Regions from separate parts of the Streptomyces sp. NBC_01381 genome, predicted to be linked through region 2. Evidence: riboswitches for the same ligand, from Rfam matches in the RefSeq annotation. Region 2 holds a riboswitch; each other region holds the start of a gene.

What was found. Region 2 has a riboswitch for cyclic di-AMP ahead of OG453_RS28240 (M23 family metallopeptidase). Riboswitches for the same ligand answer to the same signal wherever they lie in the genome.
Region 1: it holds a riboswitch for cyclic di-AMP, as region 2 does, so the genes downstream of both, OG453_RS08495 (transglycosylase family protein) here and OG453_RS28240 (M23 family metallopeptidase) in region 2, are expected to answer to the same signal.
Region 3: it holds a riboswitch for cyclic di-AMP, as region 2 does, so the genes downstream of both, OG453_RS04945 (M23 family metallopeptidase) here and OG453_RS28240 (M23 family metallopeptidase) in region 2, are expected to answer to the same signal.

The regions. Positions count from the first base shown of each region.
Region 1 covers NZ_JAPEPI010000001.1:1,743,193-1,749,431, reverse strand. Annotated here, with positions in the region: gene eno (phosphopyruvate hydratase) at 1-287, opposite strand, end outside; gene OG453_RS08495 (transglycosylase family protein) at 550-1,260, opposite strand; cyclic di-AMP (ydaO/yuaA leader) riboswitch at 1,264-1,458, opposite strand; gene OG453_RS08490 (transglycosylase family protein) at 1,652-2,671, opposite strand; gene OG453_RS08485 (cytochrome P450) at 2,833-4,113, opposite strand; gene OG453_RS08480 (sel1 repeat family protein) at 4,130-6,013, opposite strand; gene OG453_RS08475 (tetratricopeptide repeat protein) at 6,081-6,239, opposite strand, start outside.
Region 2 covers NZ_JAPEPI010000002.1:1,450,130-1,456,368, reverse strand. Annotated here, with positions in the region: gene OG453_RS28255 (bifunctional GNAT family N-acetyltransferase/acetate--CoA ligase family protein) at 1-1,006, opposite strand, end outside; gene OG453_RS28250 (HPr family phosphocarrier protein) at 1,123-1,404, shown strand; gene OG453_RS28245 (GntR family transcriptional regulator) at 1,600-2,304, opposite strand; gene OG453_RS28240 (M23 family metallopeptidase) at 2,487-3,287, opposite strand; cyclic di-AMP (ydaO/yuaA leader) riboswitch at 3,300-3,462, opposite strand; gene OG453_RS28235 (pitrilysin family protein) at 3,679-5,064, opposite strand; gene OG453_RS28230 (pitrilysin family protein) at 5,061-6,239, opposite strand, start outside.
Region 3 covers NZ_JAPEPI010000001.1:1,011,766-1,018,004, reverse strand. Annotated here, with positions in the region: gene OG453_RS04955 (PrsW family intramembrane metalloprotease) at 1-92, shown strand, start outside; gene OG453_RS04950 (aldo/keto reductase) at 93-1,037, opposite strand; gene OG453_RS04945 (M23 family metallopeptidase) at 1,185-2,267, opposite strand; cyclic di-AMP (ydaO/yuaA leader) riboswitch at 2,279-2,425, opposite strand; gene OG453_RS04940 (PP2C family protein-serine/threonine phosphatase) at 2,647-3,873, opposite strand; tRNA gene OG453_RS04935 (tRNA-Met) at 3,999-4,072, opposite strand; partial or broken gene OG453_RS04930 (transcriptional regulator) at 4,344-4,463, opposite strand; gene OG453_RS04925 (response regulator transcription factor) at 4,717-5,382, opposite strand; gene lxmK (class V lanthionine synthetase subunit LxmK) at 5,729-6,239, shown strand, end outside.

The DNA of each region.
Region 1 (6,239 bases), on a different contig from region 2:
ATGGCCTGGTCGATCAGGCGCTGCTCGGTGGCGTCGTACCCGACGAGCTCCGGGCCGATCTGCTCGATGACGGCGAGGACGGCCTTCTCCACGCCCTTGCCCTGGTAACGGTTGGGGTCACCGTCACGGAGTTCGATGGCCTCGAAAGCACCGGTGGACGCACCGGACGGAACGGCGGCACGACCCGTGCTGCCGTCGTCGAGGCCGACCTCGACCTCGACCGTGGGGTTGCCTCGGGAGTCCAGGATTTCCCGGGCTACGACGACGTCGATGGACGGCACGAGCATCTCCTTCTGGGATGTGACGCGGGTACGCGGGGCGTTGGCCTCGCGGACACGAGCCTAACCGGCTCCCGGACAAGAGCCAGCCGAGCGACCGCCCTGTGGACAAACCGAGAGCAAAAAGTTTCCGAACGGAACAAAGCGGTGGATCAAAAAGACCCCGCCCCGGTGCGTACGGGGGATACGCGCACCGGGACGGGGAGCCCGTGGGGACGGGGGTGGGGCGGGCCGCGCTTCCGCCGAGGCGCGGCCGCCGCTCTGTCAGCTCTTAGCTGAGGTGCAGCTGCTGACCGGGGTAGATCATGTCGGCGTTGTCGATGATGTCGCCGTTGAGCTTGTACACCTTGTGCCAGCCGCCCTTGACGTCCTTCTCCTCGGCGATCTTGGAGAGGGTGTCGCCCTTCTTGACCTTGTACTCGCCGTCGCCCTTCTTGACCTTCTTGCCGGTCGGGGTCTCGACGGTCTTCTTGGACTCGGCCTTCGGGGCGGCCTGCTTCGGGGCGGCCTCCTGCTTCGGCGCCTCGGTCTGGGCGCTCGGCTGGCTCTGCGGCTGCTCGGCCGGCTGCTGCTGCGGCGCGCTCTCCTCGGCACCGCCACCGCTGTACGCGGCACCCGAGAGGCCCACGCCACAGCTCGGCCAGGCACCCTTGCCCTGACCCGCGAGAACCTTCTCGCCGATCTCTATCTGCTGGGCCTTGGAGGCCTGGTCGGCGGTGGCGGCGTACTTCGTGCCGCCGTACGCGGCCCAGGTGGAGGCCGAGAACTGCAGGCCGCCGTAGTAGCCGTTGCCGGTGTTGATGGACCAGTTGCCGCCGGCCTCGCACTGGGCGACGGAGTCCCACTCGGAACCGGTGGCGGCGGAGGCCGATCCGGCGGCCATCAGCGGGGCGGCGACCGCGACACCGGTGACGCCGGCGAGCGTGGCGACACGGGTGGCCTTGGACGGACGACGGTGCTTGCCCTTGCTGGAAAACAGCATGAGTGATCCCCTCACCGACGCCTACGAGGTGAGCTGTCGGGTTCGGGCCGATGAAGTTGCCCGGCCGCGCTTCTTGAGCGCGACTTAACCCCTAGCCGGTCCCAACTCCGCTCGGCAGCTTCTTCGTTCTGCTGCTGTGCGGCCGGGCCCGGCGGAAACCATTGGGTCCCCCGCTCCTGCCTACGGCGCTTGACGCGACGACTGTTCCCGAACGGCCGTTGGCAGGACTAGGCGTACCGACCGGCGGGGCCCGCTGTGGCGAGCGGTCACGACCGTAGTCATGCGATCCGCCGAATTTCAAAGACGATCAGGGCTTCTGAGACCCATCTCTCACTTACGCCAAACCGGACATTCAGCGCGAAGCGACTGGCCGACTCTTCGTCAACTTCCCTTACTTTTCGCCCAAATCGAGGCTCTGACCGGGGAGGATGAGGTCGGGATCGGTTCCGACGGACTTCTTGTTCTCGGCGTAGAGCGCGCTCCATCCGCCCTGTACGCCGAGGTCGTCGGCGATGGTCCAGAGGTTGTCTCCGGAGCGGACGGTGTACGTCCCGTCGGCGCCGTCCTTCGCGCGGTCGTCGCCGCGCGACGCGTGCCGCCCCGAGCCGTCGCGGTCGCCGTTCTTGGCCTGGCCGTCGTCCGCGCTGTCGCCGCGGTGCCGGCCGGAGCCTTCGCCCGCGCCGGTGGAGGGGGTGGAGTTCGGGGTGGCGGGCGAAGTGGAGTCGTTCTGCCCGGACTTGTCCGAATCACTGCCGGAGTCGCCCGACTCGTCGTGATTCTTGTCTCGGGAGTCGTCGCCGGAGTCGGCCTTTTCGGAGGGCTTCTCGGACGGCTTCTCCGAGGGCTTTGCGGACGGCTTCTCGGACGGCTTCTCGGAGGGCTTCTCCGACGGCTCCTCAGACGGCTTCTCCGAGGGGTCGGCCGAGTCGCCCGAGTCACCCGACTCGCCCGCGTCGCCGGACCCGCTCGTGTCGGTCGGCTCGTCCGAGGGCAGTGAGGTGATCGGGGCACCCGGGTCGACATCGGCCGGGGCGTCGTCCTTGCTCAGCCCAGCGATCACTCCGCAGCTGGGCCAGGCGCCGGGGCCCTGGTCGGCCAGGACCTGCTCGGCGACGGCTATCTGCTGCGAACGGCTGGCCTGGTCGGCGTAGGGGGCGTAGTCGAGACCGCCGTACTGCTCCCACGTCTCCTGGGACATCTGGAGGCCGCCGTAGTAGCCGTTGCCCGGGTCCAGGCTCCAGGAGCCGCCGCTCTCGCACTCCGCGAGCTTGTCCCAGGTGGCGGTGTCCGCGGCGCTCGCGCTGGTGGCGCCGAGCAGCGGGATCGCGATGGCTGATCCGGTGACACCTGCCGCGACGATGAGGGCCGGGGCTTGGCGGGGGCGTCGGTGACGACCATTACCGGAGAGCATGCAAGTGCCTTTCAGAAGACTGCAGAGGCGACTGCGGCTGCTGCGACAGCGGATGCCGAGTCGTCGGTGAACGTAGCCGCAGTCGAACAGTTGTCACAAGTCGATGCAGCGGAGATCACGTGAAAGTCACAGTCTTGACGCACCGTCAGCTCAAGGGTGCCTCAGGTGTGCTTCTGTGCGGGTGTGAACTCCACCGGCAGCGTGCGCAGTCCGCGCATGATGAGCCCGCCTCGCCAGCGCAAATCACCTGGTTCCGCCGCGAGGCGCAGGTCAGGGAGGCGGCGTAGCAAGGTCGCGAGGGCGGCCTGCCCTTCGAGCCGGGCGAGCGGCGCACCCAGGCAATAGTGAATGCCATGCCCGTATCCGAGGTGCTGGTTGTCGCGCCGGGAGAGGTCGAGCGTGTCGGGGTCCTCGAACCGCTCGGGGTCGCGGTCGGCGGCGGCGAGCACGACGAGAACGGGGTCGCCCTGCGCGATGTCCTGCCCGCCGATGGTCAACGGCTCGGTGGCGAACCGCCAGGTGGCCAGCTCAACGGGCCCATCGAAGCGGAGCAGTTCCTCGATACCGGTCTCAAGCAGCCCCATGTCCCCTCCCTTGAGGGACTCCTGGAGGCGCTCGCGCTGCTCGGGGTGGGTGAGGAGCGCGTAGGTCCCGTTCCCGATGAGATTGACGGTGGTCTCAAAACCGGCGAAGAGGAGAATGAAGGCCATCGCGGCGGCCTCGTTCTCGGTGAGGTGCTCGCCGTGGTCGGAGGCGCGGATAAGTCCGGAGATGAGGTCGTCGCCCGGTTCGAGGCGCTTGCGGTGGATGAGTTCGGCGAGATAGCCCCGCATCTTCTTCACGGAGCGCGCGACGCCGCCGCGCGGGCCGCCGCCGTGCCGGATCATCATGCCCGCCCAGTCACGGAAGTCGTCCTGGTCCTCGCGCGGGACGCCGAGCAGATCGCAAATGGCGTAGATGGGGAGCGGGAAGGCGAAGTCGTGAATGAGGTCGGCCTCCCCCTTCTCCGCAAACTGGTCGATGAGGTGGTCGGTCAGCTCCTGCACGCGGGGCGCGAACTCGGCGACGCGGCGGGGGGTGAAGGCCTTCGACACGAGGCGGCGGAGGCGGGTGTGGTCCGGCGGGTCGATGTTGAGCAGATGCGTCATCAGATTGGCGCTGCGCTCGCCCGGGATGCCGGTCTTGCTCTTGGCATGGGCGGGTTCGTCATGATGCGCCGGATTCTTGCTGAGCCGCTGATCGGCCAGCGCCTGCTTGGCATCGACGTACCGGGTGACCAGCCAGGCCTCCACGCCACTGGGCAGCGCGGTCCGGTGCACGGGCGAGTTCTCACGCAGCCAGGCGTAGGCGGGGTAGGGGTCGGTGGCGAACTCCCAGGTGAAGAGTTCCGGCTGCGGGGTGGCGGCTCCTGCAGGGCAGGCGGCGGGCGGCTGGTCGTGCATGGGGTCGACGGTATCCCTAGGCAGGGTCCGACTCCTGGCCGGTCGGGCGGAGGAGGCCTTTGAGGCGTTGCCCGGCCATGGGGTCGCCGTCGGCCTTGGCGATACGGAAGTAGTGGACCGCGAGGTGCTGGTGGACCTGCCCGAGGAGGGCGGCCGCCCCGGCCTCGCCCGCGTCGGCGGCGGCCGTGAGATGAGGAACCGCTTCCGCGTAGGCGACGCGGACGGCCAGGAGGCGGCCCAGCGCACCGGCGGCACGGGTGCTTCCGAGATCCGCGGCCTTGCGGTACCAGTCCTCGGCGGCCGCCGTGTCCCCTTCGTTTTCGGCAAGGAGGCCGAGCCACGTCATGGCAGGGGCGTCCCCGTTCGCGGCCTGGGGGGTGAGGATCAGCCGGAAGGCGGCCACAAAGCCGTCCAGTTCGGCCACGTCGTGGGGCTGCAGCTCGCGGTACGCACGGACCCACACCTTGTCCGGCACCGGCCCCGTCAGGGGCGAGCGGGCCGCGTCCGCGATCAGGGAGCCGTACGCCCGCCAGGTGCCTGGCCACTCGCCCGGTACGAGCAGTCCGGTCACTCCGTGCCGGGGCTCGGTGGCCCAGGCGAGCGCCTCCTCGAAGCTCTCGCTGTCGGCGTCGGCCGCCTCCGGGCCGTACTCCTCCTGGACCTGGCTCAGCAGCTTCGGTGTGACGCCCCGGGTGAGCCCGCACCGCGCGAGATCGATCGCGGCGCGCACCAGGAGGTGCCCCAGCGGATTCCTGCGGGCCGCCCTGCGCCACTCGTCCCACAGCTCCGGGCCGACCGCCAAGTACTCGGTGACGTCCCGCTCTCCGCGCCACCGCGCGGCGTCCACGAGGCGAGGGTCAGCTGCCTCTGCGAGCCGCGCGAGCTCCGGTTCGCTCCAGCGGGAGTTCAGCTGGACCGTGCCCGCGCCGCTCAGGACGCGGGACGCCGGGCCGCCGCCGAAGCGGTGGGTGTCGTACGCCTCGTCGCTCATCGTGGCGAGGACGAGCACGCCCTCGTGGGCGAGTTGAGCGAGGAGGCCCGCGGTCAGGCCGTGTTCACCGAGGTGGCCCTCCAGGTCGTCGAGCCACACCACATACGTCTGGGTGCGGTCGCGGCCCCGCAGCTGGGCCGGGATGTCGCGCAGGTCCGTCCCGGGGTGCGGGGTGTGGACCCGGGCGCCGTCGCCGACATTCCGGTGGAGCAGCGCCCAGGCCGCCGTCATCGTCTTGCCCGACAGCGGCTCACCCGTGACCACGACCAGGCCGCCCCCCTCCAGCGCGCCCGCGATCAGGGTGTTCAGCTCGTCGTCGCAGTCCCGGGCGACGTACGGCGGCAGGGCGGACTCGTCGCCGAACCGGCGCACGGGCCGCACGCCCAGCGCGGTCCGCCGCAGCTGGTCGGCGCGGGGCCAGCCGTCGGCGGACGCGGTCCGGGGCCCGTAGTTGTTCTGGACGCCGATGACGGGGCCCGGGCCGTTGAAGGTGCCGCTGCTGAAGTCGACGTGGTCCTTGGGGGTGGGCGAGCCATTGATGGTGACCGAACCGACGGAACGCGCCATGGCGACCTGTTCCACCGAGCCGCCCGATACCTCGTTGCAGACCTGCGGACTGCCGTCCGCGAGTGGCCCGAACTCCTCGACGATGTCCCGCAGTTCAGCGGCAGCTCTCGGGTGCTGACTCAGCAGACGGTTCAGCTGCGCCCGCCACTCGGCCTCCGCGCCGAGCGTCTGGTCCTGGTCGCCGGAGAGCAGCTCCGCCCTGGTCTCGTCGAGTTGGGCCGCTTCGGCTTCCTCGGACCTCCCGTACAGCCGCGCGACGCTGTCCCGCATGGCCGCCCAGGCATCCGTCCCCATCGCCCCGGTGAGCGCCGCGCTCACCGCAGACAGAAGTTCCGCATCCATCAAGCCAAGCCTCCAGCCGCTTCAACTCGCCCTGAAGCAACGGTACTGAGCCCGCGCACCTTCGGCGCTACTCAGACTCCTCGGCCGGTGCGGACATTCCCGCCCGCAACGTGTTCAGGTAAAGCGCCGCATCCCGGTGGCCCGCATCGGCGGCTTGGCGGTACCACTCGGCGGCCTGGCGCTCGCGGCCCGGCTTCAGTACGAGATGGGCCAGCTGGAAGGCCGC
Region 2 (6,239 bases):
TCGGGCCGAGGATGCGCATGCCGTACGACCGCGCCTGCCGCACCAGCCCCCGCTGCCGCTCACGCCCCTCGGCGCCGCTCTCCGCGTACCCGGCGGAGATCACGACGAGGCCGAGCACCCCGCGCTCACCGCAGTCGGCGACGGCCTGCGGCACCCGCTCGGCGGGCACGGTGACGACGGCGAGCTCGACGGGCTCGTCGATGTCAAGGACGGAGCGGTACGCGGGCACCCCGTCGACCTCGGTGCCCTCCTCGAAGGCGGTGTTCACCGCGTACAGGCGCCCCGTGAAGCCCGCGTCGCGCAGATTGCGCAGCACGCTGCGCCCCACGCCGCCGGGTGTGCGGCCGACGCCGATCACGGCGACCGAGCCCGGTGTCAGCAGCCGCTGCACGGACCGCGCCTCGGCGCGCTGCTCACGGGCGCGCTGCACGGCGAGCGAGCGGTCGGTCGGCTCCAGGTCGAATTCGAGGCGTACGACACCGTCCTCGAAGCTGCGCTTCTGCTGGTAGCCCGCATCCGTGAACACCTTGATCATCTTGGTGTTGGCGGGCAGCACCTCGGCGGCGAAGCGACGGATGCCGCGCTCCCTGGCGACGGCCGCGATGTGTTCGAGGAGAGTCGAGGCCACGCCCCGGCCCTGGTGGGCGTCCTGCACGAGGAAGGCGACCTCCGCCTCGTCGGCGGGCGCGCTCGCGGACATGCCGCGCTCGTCGATGCGGTCGAAGCGCACGGTGGCGATGAACTCGCCGCCCACCGTGGCCGCGAGGCCCACCCGGTCCACCTGGTCGTGATGGGTGAAGCGGTGCACGTCCTTGGCGGACAGCCGGGGGTAGGGGGCGAAGAAGCGGTAGTACTTCGACTCGTCCGAGACCTGTTCGTAGAAGCTGACCAGGCGGTCCGCGTCCTCGGCCGTGATGGGCCTGATCCGGGCGGTTCCCCCGTCACGGAGCACGACGTCGGCTTCCCAGTGGGAGGGGTATGCGTGCCGGTCCGACGGGGTCTGCATGGGGCCAGGGTACGACGTACGGTCGTTGGAGCACGGTCCCTCGGTCGGCGGAGCACTCACGACGGCATGAGAGACTGGTCTAGACAACTGTGAGACACCTGGAAGGGCAGCAACACATGGCTGAGCGCCGCGTCAACGTCGGCTGGGCCGAGGGCCTTCACGCCCGACCCGCCTCCATCTTCGTCCGCGCGGCCACGGCCGCCGGCGTCCCCGTGACGATCGCCAAGGTCGGCGGCAACCCGGTCAACGCCGCCTCCATGCTCGCGGTGCTCGGCCTGGGCGCGCAGGGCAACGAGGAGATCGTGCTCGCCTCCGACGCCGAGGGTGCGGACGCCGCCCTCGACCGTCTGGCGAAGCTGGTCGCCGACGGCCTCGAGGAACTCCCCGAGACCGTCTGACAGCGACTGTCGCACGCATACGCCGAAGGGCCCGCCCGGAACAGGGGGCGGGTCCTTCGGCATATTTGCGTCCGCTTCCCGAGCACCGCCGAACGCAACCGAATAAAGGCAGGGGATATCGCCGAATGCGGGCAGCAGAAATAGCCGCCTCGCAATCCCCCGTCGAATAGCACTTCTTTGTATACGGCGCCCCTGTTAATTCTGCAGGCTCACCGTGTTTACGACATGTTGCGAACCCCTCACGCGATCGCGTTCCCGCTCGCGCTCGCCCCGCGGCACGAACCGCAGCCGGTGCGCGGCCGTCGCCCGCTCCGTGTGCTGCGCGGTGAGCGCACGGGCCCGCTCCGCGTCGCCGCGCGCCACCGCGTCGACGATCGCCGCGTGCTCCGCCCAGGACTCCGCGGGGGCGGCCGGCGTCTCGACGACATACATCCAGGCGATCTTGTGCCGCAGCTGGGTGAGCAGCGCGGTGAGGCCGGGGCTGCCGGACGACTGGGCGAGCGTCTCGTGGAACCAGCCGCCCAGCGAGCGCAGATCCTCGCTCTGACCGCGCCTCGAACGCTCCTGGCCGAGCCTGACGAGGCCGCGCAGGACCTTCAGATGGGCCTCGGTGCGGCGCTGCGCGGCACGGGCCGCGGCGAGCGGTTCGAGGAGCATGCGGATCTCCAGGAGGTCGGCCGCCTCCTGCTCGGTCGGCTCGGCGACGCACGCGCCCGCGTGCCTGCGCGTGACGACGAACCCCTCGGCCTCCAGGGTGCGCAGCGCTTCGCGCACCGGGACGCGGGAGACTCCGTAGCGGCGCGCGAGCAGTTCCTCGGTGAGCCGGCCACCCCGTTCGTAGACACCGGAGACGATGTCGTCCCGGATGGCCGTGCATACCGAGTGCGCAGGAATGCGCATGACCTGACCTCCGCCTTAATCCCCGCGAAACGCGGTCGATTGACGCTCATTCAGTGACTCTATTGCAGAGCGTGTGAATTTCCGACGGCGGGTCGGAATCCATGGATATTTTTTGGCCAAAGGCGAGCCTGGAACGACGAAAGCCCCGGCTCTCTATGAGCCGGGGCTTTCGATGAATCAGATCAGACGTTGACGCCGTGCGACCGGAGGTAGGCGACCGGGTCGATGTCCGAGCCGTAGTCCGGACCGGTGCGGGCCTCGAAGTGGAGGTGCGGGCCGGTCGAGTTGCCGGTGGAGCCGGAGAGGCCTATCTGCTGGCCCGGGGTGACCGCCTGGCCGACGGTGACGCTGAGGGACGACATGTGGCCGTACTGCGTGTACGTGCCGTCGTTCATCTGGATGACCACGTTGTTGCCGTAGGCACCGCCCCAGCCGGCCTCGACGACGGTGCCGGAGCCGACCGCGTGGACCGTGGTGCCGGACGCGGCGTGGAAGTCGACGCCGGAGTGGCTGCCGGAGGACCACATGGCGCCGCCGGTCTGGTAGCCCGTGGAGATGGACGAGCCGGTGATCGGGGAGACGTAGCTGTTGAGGCGCTTGCGCTCGGCCTCGCGGGCGGCGCGCTCCTTGGCCTCGCGCTCCTTCTTGGCCTTCGCCTTCGCCTCGGCCTCGGCCTTGCGCTTGGCCTCGGCGGCCTTCTTCTTGGCGGCCTCTTCGGCCTTCTTGGCGGCAGCGGCGTCGTCGGCGGCCTGCTGCTGGGCGGCAGCCTGGGCGTCGATGCTGGCGGCGAGCGAGTCGCCGACGGAGATCGCCTGGGTCAGGCCCGTCTTCTCGACGGCGGCCTCATCGGCGGCGAGCGCCGGAGCGGCGAGGCCTCCGATGACACCGGTGGTGGTGAGGGCGGCGACGCCCGCCACGTTCGCGGTGGTACGCGTGAGGCGGCTCGGGCGACGGTGCTTCCCGGTGGCACGGGTGAACGCCATGAAGCGGCTGATCCTTTCCTTCCTTCTCGCCTACCGGGTTAGCTGACGGGTTCGGAGCAGGAAGGTCTCCTACGGGTTCCTCGCCTCGCGGCAAGGTGCCCGATTCACCCCAGGGGACATGTGGGTCCCCGGCTCCCCTGGCTCGCGCCGTACGGGGACTCGGCGATGACTGTCCGGTGCCGCGGACGCGGCGTACTGCATGACGAACAGCCGGACCAGACGCTAAGCGGGGCGTCTTTCCATCGCCAAACGGATCAGAGGTTTTGTAGCGCACGCCACAGGTCAGACACGTAACCTCCATAGCAATTCGGACATATGAGGACCCCAGCAGCCAATTCCCGCCACTGGGGTCCCGATATGTCCTGACTGTCCCTCAGCCCGTGACCGTCATTCAGCCCGTGACCACACTCACTTCACCGATGCCGAGGGCCTTGACGGGCTCCTCGATCTGCGCCGCGTCGCCGACGAGGATCGTCACGAGCCGGTCGCCCGGGAAGGCGTTCACGACGGCGGCGGTGGCCTCCACGGTGCCGGTCGCGGCCAACTGCCGGTACAGCTGCGCCTGGAAGTCGTCCGGCAGGTGCTGCTCGACCTGGTCGGCGAGGGTCGCCGCGACGGACGCCGCCATCTCGAACTTGAGCGGGGCCACACCCACCAGGTTCTGTACGGCGACATCGCGCTCGGCGTCCGTGAGGCCTTCGGCGGCCAGGGTGCGCAGCACCTTCCACAGGTCGTCGAGAGCCGGGCCCGTCGACTCCGTGTCCACGGAGCCGCTGATGGCGAGCATCGCGGCGCCCGTGCCGTCCGGTGCGGAGCGCAGGACCTGGGCGAACGCCCGTACGCCGTAGGTGTATCCCTTCTCCTCGCGCAGGACGCGGTCGAGGCGCGAGGTGAGGGTGCCGCCCAGGCAGTACGTGCCGAGCACCTGGGCGGGCCAGACGCGGTCGTGCCGGTCCGCGCCGATGCGGCCGATCAGAAGCTGCGTCTGGACGGCTCCGGGGCGGTCCACGATGACCACACGGCCGGTGTCGTCGGCGGTCACCGGGGGCACCGGACGCGGCTCGGCCGTGCCGCCCGTCCAGGCGCCGAGGGTGTCGGCGAGTACGGCGTCAAGGTCCGTGCCGGTCAGGTCGCCCACGACGACGGCGGTGGCCGTGGCGGGACGGACATGCTTCTCGTAGAAGGCGCGCACGGCCGCCGAGTCGATGGCCGCGACCGTCTCCTCGGTGCCCTGGCGGGGGCGCGACATCCGCGAGGTCGCCGGGAAGAGCTGCTTGGAGAGCTCCTTGGCAGCGCGGCGCGCCGGGTTGGCGCTCTCGTGCGGGATCTCGTCCAGGCGGTTGCTCACGAGGCGCTCGACCTCGCTGTCCGCGAAGGCGGGGGCCCGCAGGGCGTCGGCGACCAGGCCGAGCGCCTTCGGGAGCCGGGAGACCGGGACTTCGAGGGACACCCGCACACCGGGGTGGTCGGCGTGCGCGTCCAACGAGGCGCCGCAGCGGTCGAGTTCGGCGGCGAACTCCTCGGCGGAGTGCTTGTCGGTGCCTTCGTTGAAGGCCCTCGCCATGATCGTGGCGACACCGTCGAGGCCCGCGGGCTCGGCGTCGAGCGGCGCCTCCAGGTGGATCTCCACGGCGACGACCTGCTGGCCGGGGCGGTGGCAGCGCAGCACCGTGAGGCCGTTGTCCAGGGCCGAGCGCTCGGGCGCGGGGAAGGCCCACGGCCGTGCGGTGCCCGCCTGGGGCTGCGGGTGGAACTGCATCGTCGCGGCCTCGGTCACTGCGCCGCCTCCTCTTCGTCCTCGTCGGTGGCTTCGGCGGCTTCAGGTGCCGCGATGGGCTCGTACACGAGCACCGCGCGGTTGTCCGGGCGCAGGCGGGCCGCGGCGGCCGCCTGGACCTCCTCAGCGGTCACGTCGAGGACCCGCTGCACGGCGGTCAGGGCGAGCTGCGGGTCGCCGAACAGGACGGCGTACCGGCACAGTTCGTCCGCGCGTCCCGCGACCGTGCCGAGCCGGTCGAGCCACTCGCGCTCCAGCTGCGCCTGGGCGCGCTCCATCTCCTCGGCGGTGGGGCCCTCCTCCGCGAAGCGGGCGAGCTCCTCGTCGACGGCCGCCTCGATGACGGGGACCTCGACATCGCCGGACGTCTTCACGTCCAGCCAGCCCAGCGAGGGGGCACCGGCGAGGCGCAGCAGGCCGAACCCGGCTGCCACGGCCGTGCGGTCGCGGCGTACGAGCCGGTTGTAGAGCCGGGACGACTCGCCGCTGCCGAGGACCGTGAGCGCCAGGTCGGCCGCGTCGCACGCGCGCGTGCCGTCCTCCGGGAGGCGGTAGGCGGCCATCAGGGCGCGGGCCGGGACCTCTTCCTCGACGACCTCGCGCAGCTCCTTGCCGATGGTGTCGGGCAGCGCGCCGTCGCGGGGCGGCTGCTTGCCGTCGTGCGAGGGGATGGACCCGAAGTACTTCTCGACCCAGGCGAGCGTCTGCTCCGGGTCGATGTCGCCGACCACGGAGAGGACCGCGTTGTTGGGCGCGTAGTACGTACGGAAGAAGTTCCGCGCGTCCTCCAGCGTCGCCGCGTCCAGGTCGGCCATGGAGCCGATCGGGGTGTGGTGGTACGGGTGGCCCTCGGGGTACGAGAGAGCGGTCAGCTTCTCGAAGGCCGTGCCGTACGGGACGTTGTCGTAGCGCTGGCGGCGCTCGTTCTTGACGACGTCCCGCTGATTCTCCATCGACTCGTCGTCGAGCGTGGTGAGCAGGGAGCCCATCCGGTCGGCTTCCAGCCACAGGGCCAGCTCGAGCTGGTGCGTGGGCATCGTCTCGAAGTAGTTGGTGCGCTCGAAGCTGGTGGTGCCGTTCAGCGAACCGCCGGCTCCCTGCACCAGCTCGAAGTGACCGTTGCCGGGCACCTGCTTCGAGCCTTGGAACATGAGGTGCTCGAAGAGGTGCGCGAG
Region 3 (6,239 bases), on a different contig from region 2:
ACCGGATTCTCCATCAGCAGGGATACGCGTACGCCGGACCGGCGGCGGGATATCCCGCCTACCAGGCCCCGTACAACCCCTACCGCGGCTGATCAGGCGGAGGCCTTCGTCAGCGCGGTCACCTCGGCCTCCGTCAGTTCGAGATCGCCCACCGCGAGCAGCGCGGGCAGCTGCTCGACCGTGCGGGCCGATGCGATCGGCGCGGCCACCGTCGGCTGCGCGGCGAGCCAGGCCAGGGCCACGGTCGCGACCTCGGCGCCACGCTCGGCCGCTATCTCGTCCAGGGCGGCGAGCACCTTCACGCCACGGTCGGTCTCCAGGTGCTTGCCCGCGCCCTCGGCCCGCGCGCTGTCGACCTGCGCCCCCGGGCGGTACTTGCCGGTGAGGAAGCCGGAGGCGAGCGCGTAATACGGCACCGCTGCCAGGCCGGAGCGCGACGCGACCTCCTGGAGCGGGCCCTCGTAGGTGCCGCGGGAGACGAGGTTGTAGTGCGGCTGCAGCGCCACGTACCGGGCGAGGCCCTCGCGGTCGGAGAAGTCGATGGACTCCTGGAGCCGCTCTGCGGTCAGGTTGGAGGCGGCTATCGCGCGCACCTTGCCCGACGTCACCAGATCGTCGAGCGCGGTGATGATCTCCTCGACGGGGACGGTCGGGTCGTCGAAGTGCGTGTAGTAGAGGTCGATGTAGTCGGTGCGCAGCCGGCGCAGCGACTCCTCGGCACCGGACTTGATGGTGTTCGCGGACAGGCCCTTGTAGTCGGAGTGGGCGCCGACCTTGGTGGCGATCACGACGTCGGAGCGATGGCCGCGCGCGGCGAGCCAGTTGCCGATGACGGTCTCGGACTCACCGCCCTTGTTGCCCGGCGCCCAGGCCGAGTAGACGTCGGCGGTGTCGACGAAGTTGCCGCCCGCCGCGGTGTAGGCGTCGAGCACCGCGAAGGACTGCGCCTCGTCGGCCGTCCAGCCGAAGACGTTGCCGCCGAGGGCGAGCGGGAAGACCTCGAGGTCGGACGGGCCGAGCTTGCGTAGAGAAGTCATACGGGGCTCAACACCCTTACGGATCCCAGCATTCCGTACAGCGGGATGTCAGTTCCGCGCTACCGGATGTGGGCATGCCGAGCCGGCAGCCCTGACGTCGGGGGGTTGCCGCCAGGACCGCCGGAGTTCACAGGGAGTGCCTCGACCTCAGAGCGACTGGCCCTTGTCCCGCAGCCAGGCGGCCGGGTCGACCCCGGTGGAGTCGCCGCCGGGGTGGATCTCCAGGTGGAGGTGCGGTCCGGTCACGTTGCCGGTGGCGCCGACGCGGCCGATGGTGTCGCCGGTGGTGACCTTCTGGCCGGCGCTGACACCCATCGAGGACTGGTGGTTGTACCAGATCTCGGTGCCGTCCTCGAGCTCCAGGATGGTGCGGTAGCCGTACGACCCCGCCCAGCCGGCCTCCTTGATGGTGCCGGAGTGGATCGCCTTGAGGGGCGTGCCCGTCGGCGCCGCGAAGTCGAGGCCGGTGTGGTAGCCGGAGGACCACATGGAGCCGGCCTGCCCGAAGGTGCTGGTGAGCGTGTACGAACTGAGGGGCAGGGTGTAGCTCTTGGCGAGCTTGGCCAGGCGCTCCGCCTCGGCCTTGCGCCGGGCTTCCTCTTCCGCCTTCTTCTTCGCGGCGGCCTTCTCGGCGGCGATCTTCTTCTCGGCCGCGGACTGCTCGGCGGCGGCCTGCTCCGCGGCCTTCTTGACGGCGGCTTCTTCCGCCGCCTTCTGGACCGCGTCGTCCGCCTGGTCCTGCTGGTTCTCGGCCTGCTGCATGATGCGGGCCCGCAGCGCCTCACCGGCGTCGGTGGTGCCCTGCTCGGCGTCGGCGGTGCTGACACCTGCGGCGGTGAGCGGGGCGGCGGCGGTCGTCACGCCGGCGTCGGAGGAGCCCGAGTCGGAGTCGTCGGATATCAGGGAGCCCACGCCGGGAAGGGACTTGGCCTCCGGCAGCGAGTCCGTGACGGCCGAGATGTCCGGCATCTCGATGGAGACCGGGGGCTTGCCACCCTGCGCGGTGGCGATGCCGCCCGCGCCGACGGCGGCGATGACGCCCACGCCGAGGACGGTGGAGCTGCGGGCGAGCCCGCCGCCGCCCTTCTTGTGGACGCGGTGCCTGCCGCGAACGGGACGGATGGACTCCTCGGTGGGATTCCACTCCTCCCAAGTCTCATCGTCATGGGCACCGAGGTCGTCGTCACTCGGTACGTAAACGGCTTGGGGGGCAGGCCGGTTGGACGCCACTGGGGCGCGCTCCTTTCCTTCCTTCTCGCCTACCGGGTTAGCTGACGGGTTCGGAGCAGGAAGGTCTCCTACGAACATCTGGCACGGATGCACAGATGCCCGATTCACCCCAATTGGTGGTTCCCCGGCTCCCTTTCGGGATTAGGCGCGTGCGCACGGAGCCGACTCGAGTGACGGCTGGGACGACCGCGCTGCGTTATCGAACGTTAATAGACGGCAGGGCCGTATTCCAAGCCGTTCCGACTGATCGTTAACGCCGTTGGCCTGTACTTAACGGGACACCAGGGGCGGGAACGGGGCGAGTTGACCGCACTTCTTCACACACCGGACCTTCACACCACCTTGACAGTGCGTCAGTTGTTATGCGGAGTGGTGCGATTCAGTCACGGCCCGTGACATCGGGCGGTGCAGCGGCCGGTGCGTCGCCGGATTCCGGCCGCCGCACCGCGAGCAGCGCCATGTCGTCCGTCCCTCCCCCGCCGGTGTGCCGGCGCACCTCTTCGGCCAGCGTCGCAAGCAGCGAGTCCGGACCGTGGGGTCCGGGAAAGATCCGGCCGCCGAGCCGGGCCGCCGGGTTGTAGAACTCGCCGCGGATGTCCCGCGCCTCCGAGAGCCCGTCGGTGTAGAGCAGCAGCATCGCCCCCGGCGGGAACTCCGCCTCGTCGGCGCGGTCCGGCCAGACCCCCAGGTCGCCCATCCCGAGCGGCAGCGCTGGCTCGCTCGCGGACAGCACGCACAGCCGTCCGTCGCCGCGCAGGAGCAGCGGCTCGGGATGCCCGCGGTTGAGGATGCGGATGACTCCGTCGCCGCGCGGGATCTCCGCGAGGACGGCGGTGGTGAACCCCTCGAAGGCGTCGAGCCCCTCGCGCCGCATGCCTTCCCGCGCGAGCGCCCGCTCCAGGCGCTGCGCCACCGCCTCAAGGGTCGCCTCCTGCTCGGCCGCCTCCCGGAACGCCCCGATGACGACGGCGACGGCCGCCACCGCGCCCATCCCCTTGCCGCGTACGTCACCGACGATGACGCGTACGCCGTGCGGGGTGTCCTGCACGGCGTACAGATCCCCACCGATGAACGCGTCGGCGTCCGCGGCCTCGTACCGCGCCGCGATGTCGAGCCCCCCGATCCGGTGATCCGGCTGCGGCAGCACGGCGCGCTGGGCGGTCTCCGCGATGGAGCGGGCGGAGGCGAGCTGTTCGTCGCTGCGGCGTACGACGCGGTTGATGAGGGCGGCGAGCACGGCGACCGTCAGCACGGTGAGCAGCTCGGTGACGGCCTCGACGTCGGTGGTGGTGCTGTTGCCGAAGTGCAGGGCGAGCACGGCGAGGCAGGAGGCGGCGCCGATGAGGGCGGTGCTGAGGAGCGAGTAGAACGGGGCGGCGATCAGCGGGGCGGCGGTGAACAGGGGCGCCGCGGTGAACTCCGGAGGGGTCGACATGTCGTACACGACCCCGATGACCAGGAGGAGCCACGGGAGGGCCCGCACGAGGGCCCGCTCGTGGGTGACGTCCGGACTCGTGTCCGACCCCTCTCCGGGGTTTCTCGGACGTCCTCCTCGCTGCCCCACCGCTCGTCTCCCGCCGATGTCCGCGCCCGGGACCAGCCCCATGACCGCACCTGTCCAGGTTTCCCGCAGCGGCGGCGGGCTGCGAGCGGTGTGGGCCGACCGGATGACGTCAGGGGGAATGCCGAAGGCCCGGATCCATGATCTGGATCCGGGCCTTCGGACTTCAGTAGCGGGGACAGGATTTGAACCTGCGACCTCTGGGTTATGAGCCCAGCGAGCTACCGAGCTGCTCCACCCCGCGCCGTTGAAATGAACAGTACGCCATGTGGCGGGATAAAAGCGAACCGGTTGGCGGGAGGGGCGAAACCGCAGGTCGCCAGGCGTTCTCGGCGTGCGTCAGGGTCTCCCAGGCCACGAAGAGACCGTCCGCGCCCTCGGGCCGCCGCTGCTGGGTGAACTTGCCGTTGAAGTCGGCGTCGCCTTCGCGCACTTGGGGCGGCGCACGCCTTCTCGCCGGTCCTCTGAAACAGCCCTGTCCAACGCAATGACCTGGCGGTTTATCAAGGCCGTCATCATGACTGGTTCGTCCCGTAGACCTTTTCCGTGAGCGGCCGGAACGGATCGAGGGAGAACAATGCCTCCACCGGCAACCCGAAGTGCTTCGAGATCTTCAGCGCCACGTCGAGGCCCGGAGCCGCAACACGTAAGTCTCGGGGGATCTTGACCACGACCAGCGTGAACGAAGAAGCGTCCGAGCCCACCGAAGTGGCCCCGGACGCTGCGTAGCAGGTCAGCTGTCTGATCGGTGGGTCGGCGGCCGGGGCGGTTTACGCATCTGGAGAAGCAGTCTGTTCGCGCAGTCGCGCCAGCTTGCTTTGGAACAACGGCCCGGTGCAGGAGGCGGCATGTGCGGGGGTGGGGGCGTTGGTTCGCCGCGTACGAGTGTCAGCTCGCCACGGTGGCGTTGGCTGGAGCGAGCATGCCCAACTGGTACATCAGGATGGCGGCACGCACACGATTGGGCGTGCCGAGTTTGATGTAGATGGCCCTTGTGTGGTCTTTCACCGTCGCCGCGCTGAGGTGCAGGCGCAGGGCGATCTCCGTGTTGGAAAGGCCTTCCGCCAGCAGGGCGCAGACCTCGATCTCCCTCGGAGTCAGGGTTCCGGCACGCTCCCGGATCGCGGGCGCGATTCCTCCCTGGTTGAGCAGACTGACGACCGTCGGGGACGCCGGGTTTGCCAGCACCTGGCCACCGGTGGCAGCGACGCGTATGGCACTCACGAGCATCTCTGGGGTGGAGTCCTGCTCAAGGACTCCGGACGCGCCCTTCATCAGGGCATCCGCCGTGAGGGAATCGTCGAGTCGGCTGGCGAGCAGGACGACTTTGGGCGGAGTGCGGATGCTGTGCAGCACGTCGATGGACGACAGGGTCCGGGCGCGTGACGCGTGGTCGCCGAGAACAACGACTTTCGGCCGGTGACGTTCAACTGTCTCGGTCACGTCGGATCTTCGACACGTCCCCACCACTCTGATGTTGAGTTCGTCTCCAAGAACGTTGCGCAACCCTGCTTGTAGCAGCGCTTGATCATGCGCGATCACTACGTTGATCACAGATCCCCCCATCCGTGAGAAACACGAGGTCAGCCGTGTTCTCGCCGCTTAGCCTGCCCTTGATTAATCAGCAAATCAAGTTGAGCCAAAACTTTCCCCCGAGTCTTGGAATGGTCTATTCCAGTAGTGCCACGGGAGCGCCGGGGAACGTCGCTGCCATGCCCTCGGTGGGGGGTGCCCCCCCTCCAACCGGAGGGGTTGAAACCAGCCCGGTAGCGGATGCGGGCGCGTTCACACGAACCTGATCATGTGTGCCGGAACCCGATTCGCAAGGAACAACTGGGGGGAATACGTGCGTTCCGGACGCAGCGCCTTTGCGCCACTTGAGCTTCGAAGAGTCCCGGAGGTGAACCACCTCCTCGCCGGTCTCGGCCTGGGCGAACTGCGCTCCGAGGACGTCGACTCACTCCTCGGGCGCAATGAGAACTGGGCAGGTACCACGTCGGCCGGCTTCGGCGTGTTCGTCAAGCACCTCGACGGCGGTGGCGCGGACGCCGTGGAGCGCATCCACCGCTCCAGGGCCTTCGACTCGCTGATCCGTCATGCCCGACGCGCCGGTCTCAGCACGCCTGAACTCATCGGGTACGACGAGGACGCACGGATCCTCGTGTTCGACCTGGTCGAGGACGGCCGCACGCTGGCCGAGCACTTCGCGGACGGTGAAGCCGAGGACGAGTGGACCGGCAGGGCAGGGCACGCCATCGGCACCTTGCACTGTCTTGGCTCTGCCGACGCGGCCCTTCCGTTGGATACGTCACCGTTCCCGTTTCCCGACCTGCACCTGCTCCAGGCACTTCCGCTCCAGTCGTACCTGGGGCTCACGTTCGCCGAGGTGACCCTGTGGAACATCCTTCAAG